3 regions of the Pseudoalteromonas sp. APAL1 genome follow, and region 2 is predicted to be linked to each of the others. Evidence: predicted binding sites of a transcription regulator. Region 2 holds the regulator's gene; each other region holds the start of a gene.

Region 1 (7,556 bases), on a different contig from region 2:
ACTTAATCACTGGTTAGTGTTGTTTATTCCCTATTTATTATTATTAATCGTCGAGTTACTTAACTCATCAATAGAAGCGCTGACTGACCGAGTTGGCATTGAGTATCATGTATTATCTGGGCGAGCCAAAGATATGGCCTCTGCGGCAGTGACATTGTCGCTGGTGGTTTTAGCCTTGGTATGGGGTGTGGCTGTTTACGAGAAAATAGTTTCCTACCTTTAAATCAAACACAAAAAAAGCGCCAAACGGCGCTTTTTTCATTTTTCTAACCTATTACAGGCCAGCAGCTGCGCGAAGTGCGTCTGCTTTGTCTGTGCTTTCCCAAGGGAACTCATTACGACCGAAGTGACCGTAAGCCGCTGTCGGTTGATAGATAGGACGCTCAAGATCAAGCATTTGGATTAAGCCGTAAGGGCGTAGGTCGAAGTGCTCACGCACTAATTCGATTAGACGTGCTTCATCTAATTTACCTGTACCAAATGTTTCGATGCTGATAGATGTTGGCTCTGCAACACCGATAGCGTAAGAAACTTGTAGTTCACACTTGTCAGCAAGACCAGCAGCAACCACGTTTTTAGCAACGTAACGTGCAGCATATGCAGCTGAGCGGTCAACTTTTGATGGATCTTTACCAGAGAAAGCACCACCACCGTGACGAGCCATACCACCGTATGTATCTACGATGATTTTACGGCCTGTAAGACCACAGTCACCCATAGGGCCACCGATTACGAAACGGCCAGTTGGGTTGATGAAGAACTTAGTCGCGCTTGAGATAAGCTCAGCAGGAAGAACCGGCTTAATGATAGTTTCCATTACCGCTTCAACTAAGTCGTTTTGTGAGATTGAATCACAGTGTTGAGTTGAAAGAACAACTGCATCAATACCAACAGGCTTGCCATTTTCGTATGCAAACGTTACTTGAGATTTTGCATCTGGACGTAACCAATTAAGCTCACCGCTCTTACGAACTTCAGCCTGACGCTGAACTAGACGATGTGAATAAGTGATTGGTGCAGGCATTAAAACGTCAGTTTCATTACATGCATAACCGAACATTAAACCTTGGTCACCAGCGCCTTGGTCTTCTGGACGAGCACGGTCAACACCTTGGTTAATATCTGGAGATTGTTTACCGATAGTGTTTAGGATTGCACACGAGTCAGCATCGAAACCCATGTCTGAGTGCGTGTAACCGATTTCACGTACAGTTTTACGTGTAATTTCTTCGATATCTACCCAAGCGCTAGTAGTGATTTCACCACCAACCATAACCATACCAGTCTTTACGTATGTCTCACATGCAACACGGGCATGAGAATCTTGCTCTAAGATAGCATCTAGAACCGCGTCAGAGATTTGGTCCGCGATTTTATCCGGATGACCTTCAGAAACAGATTCAGAAGTAAATAAATGTTTTGCCATTGTATTTCTGCTCACAAATATTGCGCTCCACAAACGTCGGTAATAGCGCTAAAAAAATAAGGGGCGTATTTTATCTAAAACAAATATGTTTGCATAGTAATTTTACGCCTAGACGTCCATTTAAAATTACTAATAACGTATTGTTCTTAACAAACGCCCATAAACGGTGCATTTAATGCGGATTTTTAATTGCACTGTACCCTTACAATAAGTAAGAATGGAGCTTCATAAACAACCAGCGCAAATACATAAAGGTAGGAGAATTCATGCCATCACGCAAAGAACTTGCAAATGCTATTCGCGTCTTATCAATGGACGCAGTACAACAGGCCAAATCTGGCCACCCTGGCGCCCCTATGGGCATGGCAGATATCGCAGAAGTACTATGGCGCGATTATCTAAAGCACAACCCTACGAATCCAGAGTGGGCAGACCGCGATCGATTTATTCTTTCGAATGGTCACGGTTCAATGCTGATCTATTCTCTACTGCACTTAAGTGGCTATGACTTACCACTCGAAGAAATTAAAAACTTCCGCCAAATGCACTCAAAAACACCGGGCCACCCAGAATATGGTTATGCGCCTGGTATTGAGACCACTACGGGTCCATTAGGTCAAGGGATCACAAATGCTGTGGGCATGGCAATTGCCGAGAAAGCACTTGCTGCACAGTTTAACCGTGAAGGCCACGATATTGTTGATCACTACACCTATGCATTTATGGGTGATGGCTGTTTAATGGAAGGTATTTCTCACGAAGCCTGTTCATTAGCCGGTACATTAGGCCTAGGTAAACTAGTTGCGTTTTGGGATGACAATGGCATCTCAATTGATGGTGAAGTAGAAGGGTGGTTCAGTGACGATACACCAGCGCGCTTCAAAGCATACGGTTGGCACGTAGTAAGCGATGTAGACGGTCATAACCCTGATGCAATTCGCGCCGCTATCGAAGAAGCACGTAGCATTACTGATAAACCATCACTAATTTGCTGTAAAACAATCATTGGTTACGGTTCACCTAATAAATCAGGTAGCCACGACTGTCACGGTGCACCACTAGGTGAAGACGAAATCAAAGCATCTCGTGAGTTCCTAGGTTGGACAGGTGATGCATTTGAAATTCCAGCTGAAATCTACAGCGAGTGGGATGGCAAAGAAAAAGGTAAGCAACTAGAAGCTAGCTGGGATGAAAAATTTGCCGCTTATGCAAGTGCATACCCAGAGCTTGCAGCTGAGTTTAAACGCCGTACAAACGGTGAGCTACCAGCTGATTGGGCTGAAAAGTCACAAGCTTACATCGAAGAGCTACAAGCAAACCCTGCAAACCCTGCAACACGTAAAGCATCACAAAATGCACTAAACGCGTTTGGTCCGTTACTACCAGAATTCATGGGCGGTTCTGCTGACCTTGCTGGTTCTAACTTAACACTTTGGGATGGCTCAAAAGGCTTAGAAGCAAACGATGCAAGTGGTAACTACATTTTTTACGGCGTACGTGAATTTGGTATGTCAGCGATTATGAATGGTATTGCACTGCATAAAGGTTTTATTCCTTACGGTGCTACATTCTTAATGTTCATGGAATACGCACGTAACGCAGTACGTATGGCTGCACTAATGAAGCAACCAAGTATCTTCGTATACACGCACGATTCAATTGGTCTAGGTGAAGATGGTCCGACGCACCAACCAGTAGAGCAAATTGCAAGCATGCGTTTAACGCCTAACCTAGTGAACTGGCGTCCATGTGACCAAGTAGAGTCTGCGATTGCATGGCAACAAGCTATCGAGCGTAAAGATGGCCCAACGTCACTTATTTTCACTCGTCAAGGCCTTGAGCAACAAGCGCGTACTGCACAGCAGTTAGCTGATGTGAAAAAAGGTGGTTACGTACTTAGCTGTGACGGTGAGCCAGAGCTTATCCTTATTGCAACAGGTTCTGAAGTACAGCTTGCACAAGATGCAGCTGCAGAGCTTCGTTCACAAGGTAAAAAAGTACGTGTGGTATCTATGCCTTCAACAGACTTATTTGATGAGCAAGACGCTGCATATAAAGAAAGCGTACTACCAGCAAGCGTAACACGCCGCGTAGCAATCGAAGCGGGTATCGCAGACTACTGGTACAAATATGTAGGCCTAAATGGCGCAGTAGTTGGTATGACGACCTTCGGTGAGTCAGCTCCTGCAGGCGAGCTATTCAAGCACTTTGGTTTCACTGTTGAAAACATCGTAAACAAAGCAAACGCCTTGTTCTAAGCTTTAGCCGCTAAAATTTAAAAGCCCGCCCTATGTAAGCATAGCGCGGGCTTTTTGTGTTTTATCCGATTGTTTGTAAGATCTTGTAGGCATGAAACTTGTTTCGCGGGGACCGTTAGCTATAAGTTTAAATTGTGCATGCTGGGTAGCGGTGAGTTGCAAATGTAAAGTTATTTTTTAATAAACATTAGATTAAGGTTTGTCATAGTCAAGAAACAGTGAAGGGTAATTTGATAAAGAGTGATCGGTAGCGATTAACAATAAGTCTAAATCTTTACAAAGTTGCAATCCCAATTTTGACATTACTTTTAAGCATTCAATTTGCATGCATTTTTCTGCATACTCCTCGAAACGAGTTTCAGTTTCAATATATCTTATATTGCCTACTACTAATGCCCAGTTGAGCCAGAGTTTGGATAAACATTGTTTGTACATTATTTGGTTTTCTTGAAATTTAGTTTTATCTGCTGTGTAAATATTTATAGCATCTTCAAGCGCATTTCCTAAAGTTATTGATTGACTGGGGTTATCTGTTTGAATAGTGAAATTCAATGACTGATTAACTAATTCAGTATAGTAGTCGATATTTTTGGATAGTTTTGCTATTTCCGCTCTTTCTATTAAATCTAGTTGAATCTCATTTTGATGGTTTTGAAGGTTTAACTGCTTATGTTGTATTTTTGTTTGTTTTAACATAATAGCAGCCTGCATAAAAATAACACTCAGTGTTAATATACTTAAAATTGGGGTATAGACTCCTCCGAAAAATGACCCTAATTCGGACCACTGCGAAATACTTGGATAAAAACCAATTCCAAAATTTGATGTGAAGAGTATTACAGGTAATGCTAAAATAAAAATGATAAACAGGAAAAGGTATACTTTCTTATTTTTGTAAATATCTGTCACTTTTCAATAGCCCATTTCTTTTTTAAATATTATTTTAACTTAATAGATTAATTTCGTTTTCGCAATCTATCGTTTATAACCATGAGTTAAAAAGCTCTTGGCTTATCTTCTAATTAATTCTTAACCTCTTGACGCGCTAAAGCACGATCTACAATGTTGCCTAGCGCCTAAACCTCTTGAACATTTTTCATTTCATTTATATTGCATGCCTTACGTGCTTAAGGCACTGTATTTATCCAATAAATGATAATTAAATACAGGAGTGAGGATGTCTCAGTTTGATAATGTAAGTGTGCTGAAAAAAGCCAATGTGTATTTTGACGGTAAAGTGTCTAGCCGTACTGTGGTATTTGCTGATGGCAGCACGAAAACGTTAGGCTTTATGCAACCGGGTGAGTTTGAGTTTGCAACAAGCCAAAAAGAGTTGATGGAGCTTAACGGTGGCAGTTGGCAAGTGCTATTACCCGGTGAGAGCGAATGGCAAACGATGCAAGCAGGGGAGTCATTTACAGTTGATGCGAATGTGAGCTTTCAAGTAAAAGTGAGCGAGTTTGCAGATTACTGTTGCTCGTACACTTAATGAACTGTTGTTAACCTTTATAAAAAGCCCGTGTGATGCGGGCTTTTGCATATTTTATCCGCAACGCATGATCTAAATCATCTGTGGTTACAATCAATTACTAATTATCTGCAATTTTCGCTTGTGTTAATTCAATTCGCCCCCAATACTAACTGTGAGGTAACAAGAAAAAAGGATACCCTATGAAGATTAATATTTCTGGTCATCATGTTGACGTTACTGAGGCTGTTAGAGCTCATATCAACGAGAAGTTCTCGAAAATTGCTAGCCATTTTCCATCATTAATATCTCTCGATATTATTCTTTCAAAAGAGCATCACAAATACCAAGCTGAGATAAGCACGACCTATGAAGGCGCACGCTTATCAGTAAAAGGTGAAGACGAGGTGATGTACCCAGCAATTGCAAATGCTGCAAAAAAACTAGATGCATCATTGAAACATCGTAAAGGGCAAATGAAAGCCAAACTACACGAAAAGCCGGTCAGTACAACTCCGGAAATTGCCCACGAAATTATTCAGGAAATGGATTTAACTTAATTTTACTTAATAAAGTGCCGCGCTAGGTTTAGCTAGAATCTAGCGTTTACAATCAAACTAAGAAAGCCAACCGTTGTGAAACGTTTGGCTTTTTTGGTTTTAATATTCAGCCGTCAGATTGAAGTTCCAAAAGTTAGCGAGTTACTTGATTCGTTAGCTAACTTGCTAACGTGCTCTGCTTCCAATCTCACCTAAAACGCTGTAAGTTGCTTGTTACTAAGAATAAAACACACAAAGCATATGCAATCAGCAGTATCAAATTGGCAATCTAAATTAAATGCATTAGGGCCGGGTATTTTAATGGCCACAGCTGCCATTGGTGGCTCACACTTAGTGGCATCAACACAAGCCGGGTCGTTATTCGGTTGGCAATTATTTTGGCTAATCATAGTAGTTAATGTATTGAAGTACCCATTCTTTCGATTTGGCATGGAGTACACCCTTGCGACCAAACAAAGTTTAGTTGAGGGCTACAAGCAAAAAGGGCCGGGGTATTTCTATAGTTTTATTGCGCTTAATATTGTTGCCGCTGTGGTGAACACCGCTGGGGTTTTGTTATTAACGGCCAGCCTGCTGCACTACGCATTGCCTATCACTGTTTCTGTAACGCTATTATGCTGGCTGATTTTAGCTGTGTGTTTGCTTATTTTGTTGTTGGGGCATTTTAAGGCGCTCGATAATGTTTCAAAGCTAATTATGGGGCTGTTAACGGTTACCACCTTAGCTGCGTTAGTTGTCGCTATTAATAATGGTCCTATGGCTCCTGTTGACTACGTGGGCCCGTCGCCTTATGAGCTTGCCATGCTTGGCTTTATGGTGGCGCTTATGGGCTGGATGCCTGCTCCTATCGAAATATCAGCAATTAGCTCACTGTGGCTAAAAGAAAAGCAGCACCAACAAGCGCTGACAAAACAACAAGGCTTGTTTGATTTTAATTTGGGTTACTGGCTTACCGCAGCACTTGCATTAGTATTTTTCTCACTAGGTGTATTAGTGCAATACGGTCAAGCCCAGGCTGTGCAATTAGGTGGCGTTGCCTTTGCAAAGCAGCTAATTGATATGTACGCCCTCACTATGGGCGAGTGGGCAAGGCCACTGGTTTCAGGTATCGCTTTTTTATGTATGTTTGGCACCACGCTAACAGTGCTTGATGGCTACGCCAGAACATTAAATGAGTCGCATAAACTGCTACCGATTAAACAGTCTAAACACAGTTTAAATATGTGGTTATTACTGCAAGCATTTGCTGGCATGGCTGTGATTTTATTCTTTAAATCGGCCCTAGGCCCAATGCTTACTTTTGCAATGACCCTCGCTTTTGTCACGACCCCTGTCTTTGCGTGGCTGAACTTTAGCTTAGTGCGCTCAGAAGCCAGTATTCATCACTCAACCTTACTTCGCATATTGAGCTGGTTAGGCTTAGCTTATTTGGTGGGCTTTGCGCTGGTGTTTTTGGTTTGGAAGATAATGTAAAGGGAGCTGTCAGCTTTCAGCCGTCAGTTTATAGCTGATCGAGAAGGGGCTTAGTTATTTGTGTTTATAAACAATTGTAACTTTACATTCATGTCTCGGTTTTTATGCTGTTTGACGGCTCTAACTCAATTCCCTAATTGCATTACTAATCCCATCTAGCGTGAGTGGATACATACGGTTATCCATTAACTGCTTTATAAAATCAATTGATTGATAATAGCGCCAGTGTTCAACGGGTTGCGGGTTGAGCCAAGCGACTTTATCAAAGTGATTAGTTATGCGGTTTAGCCAAGCGCTGCCGGGTTCTTCATTCCAATGCTCAACGCTGCCACCGGGGTAGGCGATTTCGTAGGGGCCCATGGTGGCATCGC
Region 2 (7,556 bases):
GCTGGTTTGAGCCCGTTCAGTGAGGCTCAACAGCTGATATTTGTTATTAATTGCTTTATGTAAGGTCTCAAGTGCCGGTGTGGCACTACCTAGAACGAGCACAATATTATGCTGGTATGCCCTATAAGCGGCTAGGTCTCTAGCATGATAGCGCAATGTATCTTGTTGCTTAAACGAGCTGTCGTGCTCTTCATCAACGATGATCATGCCAAGTGATAAAAAAGGTAAGAAAATACTCGAACGTGTGCCGATCACTATGGCGCAGCTGCCTTTTTCACAGAAACGCCAAGTTTGTAAGCGTTCGTTATCTGTCAGTGCGGAGTGCCAGAGCATAATCGGTGTATCAGGAAAGCGACGACGAAAACGATTAACCGTTTGTGGTGTTAAGCCAATTTCAGGCACTAATACTAGGGCTTGTTTGCCCTTTTTAAGTACTTCTTCTAGGCATTGCAAATACACTTCGGTTTTACCACTTCCGGTAACCCCTTCAAGTAAAAAGCTGGTAAAGCCGTTAGCTTGATTAATGCTGGTACACGCCACAGCTTGTTCTTTATTAAGTACAGGTTTGCTACCTACCGTCGGCGGGCGTTGCTGCCACTGGTTATCATGTTCGATAAACTGAGTGATCAGTTGTTTGTCGAGCAGGCTATCGATGGTTTTTTTTGTAAATCCGAGTGCTTTTAATTCTGTAACCGATGATTTGCCCGATTCGGCTAGCTGCTTTAATAAACTTAACTGGGTTTTTGCTTTTAGCGACGGCAGCTTTGCACCTTTTTCGGTCAGCTCAACCATGTTAATGCTGGTTTTATCAGGGCATTCGCCTTGTCTTAATGCAGCCGGAAGTGCCGTATGAATGGTTTCACCCAATGGATAACAGTAGTAGCGTGCAGTGAACTTCAGAAGCGCTAAATGTTGCTCAGATAAAACTGGCGTGTCGTCTATTACGTCTATAATCGGCTTTATTTTGTCAGCGGGAACATCGGTTGATGTTTTTAGAGCCAACACCACAGCAACCTTTTTTTGACTACCAAATGGCACGCGAACGCGCATGCCTGGCTTTAACTCAGGGCTGTGCAGCAGCTGTTCAACTTTATAATCGAAGGTACGCTGTAAAGGGACTTTTATGGCAACTTCTACAAAGTGCATAACAACTCTACTGAAACAAAGACGGAAAGATAATGTACTAAAATTACGGTTAAAAACCTACCAACAAATACTGAACAACAAGCCACTTGATTATTTTTTTAGCGAAATATGTATTTAAAGCTTGTCGCAAGGTCACTTGAGCTATAAAATACGCGGCCTATTAATTGTATTAACTGCGTATGGTGCCAGACTTCGGGTTTGGAGAGCGATACGGCCTTAACTAGAGGTTCCCTATGAAAGAAGGTATTCACCCTAAGTACGAAGCTATCACTGCAACTTGTTCATGTGGTAACAAATTCGAAACTAGCTCAACTCTTTGTAAAGACATCCACTTAGACGTATGTTCTGAGTGTCACCCGTTTTACACTGGTAAGCAAAAGATTTTAGACACTGGCGGCCGTGTTGATCGTTTCAACAAGCGCTTCGGTGCACTTAGCAGCAAGAAGTAATTTCTGCTGTTTAGTTAAAAGAAGCACCTTAGGGTGCTTTTTTTATGGCTAAAATTCACAAAATTCGTTATTAACGCTGACACTTACTCATCATCTTCACTCATTTCCTTTGCATAACTATTTCTGGTTGTTATGCCCATTATGTCGTTAATTGTAGAGACAAAGTGCCACCCCTTGGCTATATTCTTTTTTGTATAAATGAGTATACCAACCCGCAATAATACTTAATCATTTTGAGGGATTAAACCTGTCGCTACCTGCGTTAAAAATTTCTGATTTAGAACACAACTAAATAACGAAATTTTTGCCTTGCTATCAACAAGGTTTCATTGCCTCAAAATAGACTACTTAATTAAGCGTATTGGTATCTAAAAGTTATTAAAAATAATAAATTTAAATAATTTCGTGAGTAAATGCTGTGAACTTCGTTGAAATGGCTGTTTTAGGCTAATTTCGGCTATTTGCAGTGTTCGTGCATATAAAATACAAAAACACGCGCTTAAAAGGCCATAAATAGGTTAATTTTTATGTTTGATTAATCGCAACTATGCACAGAAATTGTTGGGAAATCCTTTAAAATTAAGCGATATAGCTTATAACAGGATAGACCTGATAATACTTGGAATTTTTATACATTACAGGTATCGTACTGATGCAAGCTCTCTCACTTTTTAACTTTTTGCAGGATACTATCGCGTTATGTCAGATTTTCGTGAAAAAGCATTACATTACCACGCTCACCCCGTTCCAGGTAAAATTAGTGTTGAACTAACTAAGCCAGCCGAAACGGTTAACGATCTCGCTTTAGCTTATAGCCCAGGTGTGGCTGAACCAGTCCGCGAAATTGCTGCTGATCCAGCAAATGCCTATAAGTACACAGGTAAAGGTAACATGGTTGCGGTTATTTCAAACGGTACCGCAATTCTAGGATTAGGTAACTTAGGCCCGCTTGCATCAAAACCTGTAATGGAAGGTAAAGCGTTACTATTCAAACGTTTTGCTGGCCTTGATTCAATTGATATTGAAGTAAAACATCGCACAACAGAAGACTTCATTAATACGGTTGCTAACATCGCTGATACGTTTGGTGGTATCAATCTAGAAGATATTAAAGCGCCAGAGTGTTTTGAAATCGAAAAAGCGCTTATCGAGCGTTGCGATATTCCAGTTTTCCACGATGACCAACATGGCACTGCTATTGTTACCGCTGCTGGTATGCTTAATGCCCTTGAAGTACAAGGTAAAGACATCGAAGATGCAATTATCGTATGTTTAGGTGCCGGTGCAGCTGCAGTTGCTTGTATGGAGCTATTAATAAAATGTGGCGCACTGCGTGAGCACATCTATATGCTTGACCGTAAAGGTGTGATCCATACTCGTCGTGATGACTTAAATGAGTATAAGCAATTATTTGCTAACAATACTGATAAGCGTACATTACAAGACGTTATTGCTGATGCTGATGTGTTTGTAGGTGTATCTGGTCCTAATCTATTAACTGCCGATGATCTTAAACTGATGGCAGATAAGCCTGTGGTGTTTGCGTGTTCAAACCCAGATCCTGAGATTGCTCCAGAAGTTGCACACAGTGCACGTAACGATTTAATTATGGCAACGGGGCGTTCAGACTTCCCTAACCAAGTGAATAACGTGCTTTGTTTCCCGTTTATTTTCCGTGGTGCGCTAGATGTGCGAGCAACGGCAATTAATGATGAAATGAAAATTGCAGCTGTGCATGCTATTCGAAGCATTGCAAAAGAGCCTGTACCAAGCGAAGTATTAAAAGCGGCTGGCGTTGAGTCACTAGAGTTTGGTGCCGAGTACATCATTCCTAAGCCAATGGACCCGCGTTTATTACCACGTATTGCTCGTGCTGTTGCTGAGGCGGCAGTAGAGTCAGGGGTTGCGCAAATTGAGATGCCAGAAGATTACATGCGTTAAACTTAATTAACGCTAATAAAAAAAACTCAGCCTAAGCTGAGTTTTTTTATGCCTGTGGCTATCGGCGGTGATCCGATGGCCGAAATACTTACTCTGAATCAAGAACAGGGATATCTAACCCCATTTCTTGCATAATCTTTTTAACTTCTTCTGGCACCTTTTCAGGGTTGTCTTTACGAAGGTCATCGTCATTTGGTAATGGTTGACCTGTAAAAGCATGTAGGAAAGCTTCACACAATAACTCACTATTCGTCGCATGACGTAAGTTATTGATCTGACGACGTGTACGTTCATCAGTTAATACTTTTAATACATTAAGTGGGATCGATACGGTAATCTTTTTTACTTGTTCTGATTTTTTACCGTGTTCTGCATATGGGTGAATGTATTCACCGTTCCATTTAGCCATAAGTTATTTCGTTGCCTCGGTTGTCAGTTATTTACGCGAGATACCAATTCAAAATAGAACACTTCGTAAAGGTAATTAGTATTTCTCATCGCGCAAGATGCGGAAATTCTATCTCTTTAAAAAAGATAGTCAAATACTAGTTATTTAGCCATCTAGTAGTGTAAATGTATAAACTTCTATTGTGAGCTATAAATACTTTGACTTCTCATAGTCGATCATCTAACCTTTTAGACGTCTAAACATCCAATTTATGAATAGGTGATGAAATGAGTGAAAAAAATAAAGCGACGATAGCGGTTCGTCACGGCATCGAAGCCGATAAGCATCATGGTGCGGTTGTGCCACCTCTATACTTATCAACCACCTATTCATTTGCTGACTTTGATACTAAACGCCAGTATGACTATGGCCGCAGTGGTAATCCGAATCGCGATATCTTAGCTGAAACTTTAGCTGAGCTTGAAGGGGGTGCAAGAGGCATTATTACTGCAACAGGTATGTCTGCAGTGCATTTAGCCACTCAGCTATTAAACAGTGACGATACGTTAGTGATCCCACATGACTGTTATGGCGGTAGTTACCGTTTATTCACCTCGCTTGAAAAACGTGGCCTGTTAAAACTAAAAGTTTTGGATTTAACTAAAACTGAAAATCTCCAAGAAATTTTAGCGATTAAACCTAAGTTGATTTGGATTGAAACGCCAAGTAACCCAATCTTGCGTTTAACAGATATTAAAGCAATTACTAGTATTGCTAAGCAGTGTGGTGCTTTGGTTGCGGCTGATAACACCTTCTTATCACCTGCATTACAAAACCCCATTGAGTTTGGTGTTGATATTGTTGTGCACTCAACCACTAAATATATTAATGGTCACTCTGATGTAGTGGGCGGTGCAGTGATTGCTGCAACGCAAGAGCTAGGCGATGAGCTTGCTTGGTGGGCGAATAACATTGGTATTACTGGTGCACCATTTGATAGCTACTTAACACTTCGTGGTTTACGTACTTTAAATGTACGTTTGAAGCAGCACCAAGAAAATGCCTTTGCAATTGCTGAGTATTTAGAAAACTCACCTTATGTAAGCCAAGTTTATTACCCAGGCCTTGCATCACACCCACAGCATGAGCTTGCTAAAGCACAGCAACGCGGTTTTGGTGGTATGGTGAGCTTTGATATTAAAGGCGACATTAACGATGCCGCAGCGTTTTTAACAAGCCTTAAAGACTTTAGCCTTGCTGAGTCGCTTGGTGGGGTAGAGAGCTTGATTTGTCACCCTGCAACAATGACCCACGCAGGTATGGAGCCTAAAGCGCGTCTTGAAGCCGGTGTCGGTGATACCCTTATTCGTATTTCTGTAGGCATTGAAGACGTAAAAGACCTTATTGCTGATTTAGACCGTGTTTTCAACTTAGTAAAACCAGGTCAAGGCCAGCAAGTTACAAAAGCTGAAGTTAAGCAAACACAGCAAGATACACAACAAAACGCGTCATTTAAGTTAACGCCAGCACATACGGCATTGTGGTAGAAAAATGGTAAATATTGTTCATAAATTTGGTGGCTCAAGCTTAAGCTCGGCAGAACGCTATCATGCGGTGGCTAACATTGTTTTAGCGAATACGGAGCAGGGCGATTGCGTTGTTGTGTCGGCATCGGGTAAAACAACCGATACTTTAGTAAAGCTTTGGCAAAGTTACCAGCAGCAAGATAGCCAAGCTGTTAGCGATATTCTACTGCTTATTGATAATAATCAACGTGCGCTTATTGAGCAGTTACTTACAGGCCAAAATAAACAACAGGCGTTGGCACAGTTAAAAGATGAACTTGCTGTATTAAACGAATTAATTAGTCAGCAACAGTTACTTGAAGCACCTTTACTTGCACATGGTGAAGTGTGGTCGGCGCGCTTATTGGCGGCTTACTTAAATCAGTTGGGTATTGCTGCACAAGATGTTGATGCAAGGCAGCTATTTACTTTAAATGATGGTCAGCTTTTACATCAAAAAAACCAGCAGCAATGCAGCGATACGATTAGCAAATCACATATCAACGTAGTAACGGGCTTTATTGCCGCAGATTGCCAAGGTAATACGGTTACTTTAGGCCGTAATGGCAGTGATTACAGCGCCACATTACTGGCCAGTTATACCTTTACTAAACAAGTGTCTATTTGGACAGACACACAAGGGGTATTTAGCACTGACCCTCGTAAGGTTAAAAATGCGGTTAAATACGCCAAGGTATGTCGTGAGCAAGCAAACTTATTAGCGCGCTTAGGCAACCCAGTACTGCATGCAAAGACGTTATCGCCGTTAAAAGACTCAGAAATCAAACTCGTAGTTAGAAGTAGTTTTGATTGCGATGCCACGCCAACCGAAGTGGTAAAAGAAGGCTATAGCAAAGCAAAACGTTTTATTACGACCTTAGATAACATCGATTTATTACGGGTTGATAAACTAAGCGGTGGTGAAGTTGGTGAATTAAGCCAGTTAATTCAACACAGCCTGCATCACTTTGTTAAAGGGGGCGATACCTACTTATTAGTGCCTGGTCAAAGTACTCATCAGGTTGTGAGCCATTTAGCGGGCCGTGCAAATATTGTTGAGTCTAATTTAAGTGGTTGTGCAGTGGTTGCACCGACTGCTGATGTTAGTGCTCTTGCAGAGCAAGCAACAGCGCTTTTAAAAGAGCAGAGCATTCATCCTCGTTTTGTACAGCAAGACGATAACTATGTGTTGATCTTAAATGATCAAGCAATTGATAGTGATGTTTTAACTCTTCTACATGACAAGTTGGTAAACAAAGGTCAAGAGCTGGCCATTATCGTTGCTGGCCTTGGTAATGTGGGTGAAGTGTTCTTATCGCAACTCCAAGCTCAGTTTGCTCGTTTATCTGCCCATTATAAAGTAAAGGTGGTTGCTCTTCTTCGCTCTAAGCAAATGCTATTTAGTGCCAGTGGTTTAAATACTGAAACATGGCAGGAGCAGTGGCACAATGAAGCGCAAAGCTACGACAAAGCTGAATTATTAGCGCGTATCAATGAGCTTGATTATGAGCATAAAGTGATAATTGATATCACTGCTAGTGAGGCTTTTAGTCAGTTGTATCCTGATTTTGTAGAGCTTAACTGTCATTTGATCAGTGCAAATAAATATGCGGGTACCGCTGCAAACGATTGGTATCAAGCACTGCGTAGTCAATTAGCTGAGCGAAATCTGTTATGGCGTTATAACACCAGTGTTGGCGCAGGTTTACCTATTAATTTTGCTTTGGCTGATTTACAAAATAGTGGTGATAGCATTAACCGTATTGAAGGGGTATTCTCGGGTACTTTATCGTGGTTATGTAGCAGTTATGATGGCAAGGTGCCGTTTTCTGATTTAGTGCTACAAGCACAGCAAATGGGTTACACAGAGCCTGATCCTCGAGAAGATTTATCTGGCCGCGATATGCAGCGTAAACTGCTTATTTTAGCGCGAGATTTAGGGCTAGATTTAGAGCTTGATGACATTGCTCTAACACCACTTATGCCAGCAGCACTGGCAGCAGGTAGCTGGCAAGATTTTCTTGCAAACAAACAGCTGCTCGATGAATTCATGACAGAAAAAGCAGC
Region 3 (7,556 bases), on a different contig from region 2:
CGGGCGATTTACTTTTTTCGCTGGTTTTAAACCGTTATGGCATAAGTGAAAAAATGGAATTCACATTTGCTGGTATGGTTGATGAAAATTCAAAGCTCACTTTCCCTGAAGGTGCTGATGAGTTTGCCATTACTGATGGCGAAAAAGTCATGCTAAAAGTGAAACGAGAAGGGGCTGTTAGCCAGTGCCCTGAGTTAACAAATAGCTTAATTAAAAATTATGTTGAGTTTTCTGGCACCACTTTCCCGCATGTGATCATTCCACTAATGGGTAAGCAAGACGTGATGATTAACCCCGCGCGCCCAATGGTGATTTACGAGTCAATGCTAATCAACCTTGACCGCCTAGATATCAGCTCACCTGAACTGCAGTTTGCTGAGCCTGATTTTGAATTTACAGGTAAGCGCGGCAAAATTACGCTTCGCTTCAACTTGTTAGAAAATGGCGAGAAAGTAGGTTCAGGTGAAAAGCACATGCTTGTTTCTGGCATTCGTGACTATTGCCAAGCAACCGTTGATGATTTAATTAGTTTTTACAATCAGCGCAAAGAATCATTAAAACCAGTGTGATTTTTTCGGTTGATAGAAAAGGCGCTAATTGCGCCTTTTTTGTTTATTGTGTTAAGCGTACAATAGCGCTTTTATAGTAAACGTACCTCATATCATGTCAGCAGCGACCTTTTCAGAGTTAAATCTTGCACCAGCGCTTTTAGAAGCATTGCAAGCCGAAAATTATCACACCCCAACGGCTATTCAAGCGCAAACTATTCCTCTTATTTTGGCTAGTGCTGATGTAATGGGCAGCGCACAAACGGGTACTGGTAAAACAGCAGCATTTGTTTTGCCTTTATTAGATAAGCTATTGTCCTTAGAAGCGCTACCAAGTGCCGTCAAAGTGCTTATTCTTACGCCAACCCGCGAACTTGCCCAGCAAGTTTTTGCAAGCGTAGAGCGCTACGCTGCGCACACTGATATCAAAGCCGCGCTTGCTTATGGCGGAGCTAGTATTGGTCCGCAAATTAAAGCCATTAAAGGGGCGCAGGTTGTAGTTGCAACGCCGGGACGCTTACTTGATCACCTGATCAAAGGCAGTATTAAACTCTCAAGTATTAGCACCTTGGTATTTGATGAAGCTGATCGCATGCTTGATATGGGTTTTATTGATGAGATTAAACGCATCTTGCGTCATGTGCCAAAAGAGCGCCAAACCTTACTTTTTTCAGCCACATTTGATGACAGTGTTTTTAAACTCAGTAAGCAGTTATTGAATGATCCTAAATTAGTTGAAGTGAATAAGCGTAACTCAGCCGCTGTTGAAATTGAGCAGCTAGTTTATGCCGTTGATGAAGATCGTAAGCGAGAGTTAGTTTCTCATATGATTGGCATGAAAAATTGGCAGCAAGTACTGATCTTCACTCGCACTAAACAAACTGCTGATTTGCTCGCTAAAGAAATGTGTAAAGATGGCTTAAAAACAGAGTCTATCCATGGCGATAAAAGCCAAGGAGCGCGTGATAAAGCACTACAAAACTTTAAATCAGGTGCAACAAGGGTGCTGGTAGCCACGGATGTTGCGGCGCGTGGTCTTGACATTGCTTCACTAAAGTATGTGATTAACTATGAGTTGCCTTATGTAGCTGAGGATTACGTACATCGCATTGGTCGCACAGGGCGTGCAGGGCGTGCAGGCGAAAAAGGCGTTGCGATGTCATTAGTTAGCATAGATGAGCAGTGGTTACTGGACGAGATAGATATATTGCTCGACACAAGGCTCACGCCGCAGTGGTTACCAGGTTATGAGCCGGACTTAACAAAAGAGCCAAAACAGGTTCGTAAAAATACGAATAAAGCACGACGTTCCCGCGATAAAAAACGCATTTTAGGGCAAAAAAGTAGGAGACGTTCCTAAATTTGGCATATATTTATACTATCCTCTGGCTAAAGATGAGAGTTTAGTATGTTAGAAGAGAATAAATGGACGTTTCGCCGCGCAGATAAGCAATTCTCCTTAGCAAAGTGGCAGAAAACAATAGATCTCATGACTGAGCTGTTTTCTGCACCCGCGGGCTTTATAGTCCACAAAACTGATAATGTTTATCGCATTATCGTCTCCAGTGAGCAGCAAGAAAACCCCTATGAGGCGGGGGCCGAGTTAAGTGCTGACGATAATATTTTCTGTAAAAAAGTACTGCGTGATATGGCACCGCTGTATGTTGATCATGCTAGTCAAGACCAGCAATGGGATGACTGCCCGCTAGTAAAAGATGGCTTTGAGTCTTATCTTGGGGTGCCTATTAGCTGGCCAAGTGGCGATCCGTTTGGTACTTTTTGCGTAATGGATTTTAAACAAACCCATTATCAACAGAGCTTTTTAGAATTGATAGAACAGCTTCGCGATATGGTCGAAGATGACCTTGCGCTTTTAGACAACTTCACACAGATGCGTGAAATTGCCATGCTTGATTCACTCACTAATATTTATAACCGCCGTGCAATAGACCTACTTTGCCAACATAAATTGAATATATCGAAGCGTCTTGGTTTTGATATTAGTTGTTTATTTATCGATATAAATAGCTTTAAACCGCTCAATGACACTTACGGTCACGAAGTTGGTGACTTAGCTTTGATTTGTTTAGCCGACACCATGAAAGAGTGCCTACGAGAAACCGATATTATCGGCCGCTTAGGGGGCGATGAGTTTATTGCCTTATTGCAAATCCAGCCCGGTGATTGCATCGATAGTATAGCTGATAAGCTTAATACCGCTTTTCAGATAAATTTAGAAAAGCGGGGCATTCCTGTCACAAGTTTAAGTATTGGCTCAGGGGTAATAGCTCAGCCAAAAGAAAACTTTGCTGAGCTATTAAAGCGGGCAGATGAAGATATGTATGAGAAAAAGCAAGCCTCGAAGGCGGCACGCTAAGCTATTTGCTTCTCAGCTAGGTTTAATTCCATGATTGCTTTTAGTAAACGGTAAAGATTGATTGATGCATCAATTTCTTCTTTACGGTTAGTTAAGCTCTCAATATTTAAACCTAGCGGTACATCTAAATGTGCGCAGCTTTGTAAAATTAAGTCGAGATTTTCACGGCAGATGCGCACTGATTCGCTTAAAGTATTTGCAGCATCGAGCATACGGTACTTAGTTGCCTCAGGTACAGAAATACCCAACCATTCCATAAACTCTAAAGTTTTTTCACCACCACAAGGGGTAAACGTTAAAATAATGCGTTTTGGTATTGAGCCTTGTGCTTTACAGCTACGAGCATAACTGGTGATCAAGTCGATTGTCGCTTGGGCATTATAGACGGCTTGCGAAATAAAAAATTGACAGCCTTGCTGTGTTTTTTTAAGTAGTCTTTCATGTTCATTTCGCTTGCTCGCATGGCGCTCAGCAATCGTAACACCACCTAAAAATACATCACTATCTTGCTCTGCTAAGGTTTTGTATGCATCAGGTAGGCTTAATTTGATATCACCATCAGATGATGGACTACCGACTAGCACTAAGTTTTTTAACTCAAACTCATTACGAGTTTCGTTTAGCCATTCGGTAAATTCAGCTTCGCCACGCTGGGCAACACTTTTATAGGTGATAACATCTTGCTGAGATAAGTTACGTAATAACTTAGAATACTCACGCGGGTCGACAGTCTCTTTGAATGGGAAAGGGCGCGGAATCGCTGTACGGCTGCTTTCATCTTGAATGTCATAAATGATTACACCATCGTATTCAATTTCGTGTAAACGACCAAGAAGCTTCTGCGCAATAGTTTCTAATGTGGCTTTATCTGTGCCTGATTTTGGTGGTGTAGTACCAATTAGGTAGACGCCTTGATTGGTGTCTTCAATTTTCTCTTGTAGTGATAAAGCCATAATCCTCATTCCAGCTCGTGCTCATGTCTATGACAAACAATATAGCAGCCATTTAGACGTCTAGATAGATTTTTTTCATGAAAGTTTTTCAATGACTATGAATTTTACTCATATTGAAAGCCGAGCGTTTCGCTAAATTGACACACCTGTTTACATAAATTATTGCACTGGCTCTCATATTTTCTGGCACTTTGATGCATAATCAATCAGCAATGATCATGAAAAAAATAACTAACAAGGGAACATTATGAAATTTAGATTACTAGCAACCAGTGTTGCTGTAACGCTAGCACTAAGTGGCTGCGCGAGTAATTCACAGTCAACTATGGTTAAAGAAGTCGAAATTGAGCAGCTAGCAAGCCAAGACGATAGCCGTGTATTCAGCCAAGACTACCTTTTAGAAGAGCTTGATAATGGCCTTCGCGTGATGGTGGTAAAAACCGATTACCCAGATGTAGTTTCACTGCAAATTCCGGTATCGGTAGGTTCACGTAACGAAGTTGAAGCAGGTAAAACCGGTTTTGCACACTTCTTTGAGCATATGATGTTTAAAGGCTCTGAAAAATTCCCGCAAGATGTGTATTCAGATATTTTAAAGAATTCAGGTGTTGATAATCGCGCGTACACGACCAACGATTACACTAACTATCACTTAAACTTTTCAAAAGAGCACTTAGACAAAGTACTCGAAATCGAAGCCGATATTTTCCAAAACCTCACATACAGTGAAGAACAGTTCCGCACTGAAGCGCTTACTGTTAAAGGTGAGTATCTAAAGAATAATGCCAGCCCAATTCGCAAGTTACTTTCTGCTGTTCGTAACGAAGCATTCGAAAAGCACACGTATAAGCATACCACGATGGGCTTTTTTGAAGACATTGAAGCTATGCCTGATCAAATGGCCTATGGTAAAGAGTTTTTCGCTAAGTTTTATAAACCAGAGTATGTATCTTTAGTCATTGTTGGTGATGTTGATCCACAAGAAACCATGGCTATGGTGAAAAAGCATTGGGGTAACTGGAAAAAGGGCGATTACCAAGCTGATATTCCTGTTGAGCCAAAACAACAAGCTGCAAAATATGTACATGAAAAAAATGATGGTTTACCAGGTCACTGGTTGCTTGTGTCTTACAAAGGCACGGCATGGGATCCAACCCAAAAAGACCGTGCAGCCCTTGATTTAATCTCGCAGCTTTATTTCTCTAACAACTCGGCACTTTATCAAGAGCTTGTTGTTGATAAACAAATTGCTAGTCAAATGTTTACCTATAACCCAGATACTAAAGATCCGGGTTTATTACATGTGTTTGTAAAAGTCGAAAACGAAGCGGACCTTGCTAAAGCCCGTGATGCGATTAACCGTACTTATGCACAAGCACGTACTGAGTTAGTTGATGCACAAAAGTTAGCGGATTTGAAATCAAACCTAAAATACAGCTTTATTAATGGTCTTGATTCATCGCAGTCAATTGCGTCAACGCTTGCAAGCTACATGCATTTTGAGCGCGACCCTGAGGTTATTAACCAACTGTACGCAATTGCTGATAGCATCACTCCTGAAGATATCAAAGCGGTAGCAAACAAGTATTTTGTTGATTCAAGCCGCACTACTGTGACAATGTCGGCGCTTGATAAAGTGGCTGGTTTTGAACAAGAGGTTGATTTAAACGCGCTGGTTGCAAGTATTGAACAAGCCCCAACAGAACGTCACTTTAAAGTACTTGATAAAACCAATAGCTCACCTTTAGTTGATGTTAACTGGTTATTTAATACCGGTGCAGCAGCTGATCCACAAGGGAAAAAAGGTTTAGCTGCACTCACTGCTGCGATGTTAGCGCAAGGTGGCTCAGAAACTATGAGCTATAAAGATATTCAAAAAGCCTTATACCCATTGGCGGGAAGCTTTGGGTATCAAATCGATAAAGAAATGATTTCACTACGTGGTCGTGTGCACAAAGACAATGCAGCGAAGTGGTATGCACTTGTTAGCGATCAGATGTTAAACCCTGGCTTTAGAGAAGATGATTTCAAGCGTCTGAAAAAAGAGCTTATCGATAGCATTAAAGCAGGCCTTAAAGCATCAAATGACGAAGAGTTAGGTAAAGAAGTGCTTTATCATCAGCTTTATAAAGGTCACCCATACGAAAGCTATAACTATGGTGATTTATCAGACCTTGAAGCGTTGACACTTGACGATGTGAAAGCGTTTTATGCTAAGCAGTTTACTCAATCAAAATTAACGGTTGGTTTAATTGGTGCTATTCCAAGTGAAGTTAAATCAGCAATGATGAAAGATTTAACATCGCTTCCACAAGGTAAAGAAAGCCGCTTAATGATCCCAGATGCACCAGCGCTAAAGGGTCATCATGCGACTATTGTTGAAAAATCAGCGCAATCTACCGCTGTATCATTTGGTTTCCCAATCGATACTATTCGTAGCAGCGATGACTGGACAGCGCTTTGGTTAGTTCGCTCTTACTTTGGCGAACACCGCAGCTCAAACAGCTTCTTGTATCAGCGCATTCGTCAAACACGTGGTATGAACTATGGTGACTACGCGTATATTGAGTACTTCCCGCGTGGTATGTTCCAAACAAAACCTGATGCTAATTTAGGTCGTTCAGAGCAAATTTTCCAAGTATGGTTACGTCCGCTTCGTTCTAACAACGATGCGCACTTTGCAACGCGTACAGCGTTATTTGAGCTTGATAAGCTAATTAAAAATGGCATCAGCAAAGAAGATTTTGAAGCGACTCGTAACTTCTTAATTAACTTTGTGCCACAAATGGTTGCAAGCCAAGATCGCCAATTAGGCTATGCGCTTGATAGTGAGTTCTACAACACTGAGAGCTTTGTTGACTATGTGCGCGGCAAGCTTGAAAAGCTAACCCTTGATGATGTTAACCGTGTTATTCGCGATAACCTGCAAACTGAGAATATTCACTATGTGTTTATTACCGGTGATGGCAAAGACATGCAAAAACGCCTAGCCTCAGAGCAAACATCACCTATGGTGTATAACGCTGAAAAACCAGCAGAGCTTGTTGCTGAAGACAAACTGATTGCTGACTATAAACTTGCGATACCTGCAAAAAATATCAGCGTACTTGATGTTGAAAAGGTATTCCAATAACTGCTATTCAATGCCCCTAGTTAGGGGCATTTTGCTCACAATGTCAGTTTGTGTTTGTGCAACAACTAGCTTGTTTCGACCTGTTTCTTTTGCTTGATAAAGCGCTTTGTCAGCCATGTCAATTAACGTGGTCGCATTGTCTAAAAAACCAGGCACTAAAGTTGCTAAACCAATACTTACGGTTAGTTGTTGATTATGCAACTCTTCAATATGTAGCTCGGTTAATTGCGTCATAAACCGAGAGAGTAGTTGATAGGCCTGCTCGCTATGTGTGTTACCCAAAACTAATACAAATTCTTCTCCCCCGTATCTTGCACATAAATCACTGGGTCTGCGGGCAAATTGTGTAAGCAAGTTTGCTAGACTTTTTAAGCAAATATCGCCGACTAAATGGCCAAAGTTATCATTAAGCAACTTGAAATGGTCAAGATCAATCATGGCAATAGAAATGGGCTGTTTTAAACGTAAACAGCGACTCCATTCTTGTTCAAAGAAATTGTCGAAATGGCGACGATTCGCAAGTTGAGTAAGACCGTCAATGTGCG

The links. Region 2 encodes MetJ, which represses methionine synthesis genes. Its sites were predicted from a motif close to TAGACGTCTAGACGTCTA; they were not measured.
Region 1: metK (methionine adenosyltransferase) is a predicted target of MetJ. The motif match lies at 1,528-1,545, and genes of this name have one in related genera.
Region 3: L1264_RS01695 (methylenetetrahydrofolate reductase) is a predicted target of MetJ. The motif match lies at 3,924-3,941, and genes of this name have one in related genera.

The regions. Positions count from the first base shown of each region.
Region 1 is NZ_JAKGAW010000002.1:12,267-19,822, forward strand. Features, by position in the region: gene L1264_RS01265 (diacylglycerol kinase) at 1-223, shown strand, start outside; gene metK (methionine adenosyltransferase) at 275-1,426, opposite strand; gene tkt (transketolase) at 1,693-3,684, shown strand; gene L1264_RS01280 (hypothetical protein) at 3,877-4,593, opposite strand; gene ppnP (pyrimidine/purine nucleoside phosphorylase) at 4,862-5,173, shown strand; gene hpf (ribosome hibernation-promoting factor, HPF/YfiA family) at 5,356-5,712, shown strand; gene L1264_RS01295 (NRAMP family divalent metal transporter) at 6,013-7,185, shown strand; gene L1264_RS01300 (vWA domain-containing protein) at 7,306-7,556, opposite strand, start outside.
Region 2 is NZ_JAKGAW010000015.1:60,660-68,215, reverse strand. Features, by position in the region: gene priA (primosomal protein N') at 1-1,146, opposite strand, end outside; gene rpmE (50S ribosomal protein L31) at 1,380-1,595, shown strand; gene L1264_RS09595 (malic enzyme-like NAD(P)-binding protein) at 2,295-3,536, shown strand; gene metJ (met regulon transcriptional regulator MetJ) at 3,625-3,945, opposite strand; gene metB (cystathionine gamma-synthase) at 4,212-5,471, shown strand; gene metL (bifunctional aspartate kinase/homoserine dehydrogenase II) at 5,476-7,556, shown strand, end outside.
Region 3 is NZ_JAKGAW010000002.1:100,327-107,882, forward strand. Features, by position in the region: gene L1264_RS01680 (DUF3581 domain-containing protein) at 1-569, shown strand, start outside; gene L1264_RS01685 (DEAD/DEAH box helicase) at 664-1,908, shown strand; gene L1264_RS01690 (sensor domain-containing diguanylate cyclase) at 1,957-2,925, shown strand; gene L1264_RS01695 (methylenetetrahydrofolate reductase) at 2,922-3,878, opposite strand; gene L1264_RS01700 (M16 family metallopeptidase) at 4,126-7,011, shown strand; gene L1264_RS01705 (sensor domain-containing diguanylate cyclase) at 7,015-7,556, opposite strand, start outside.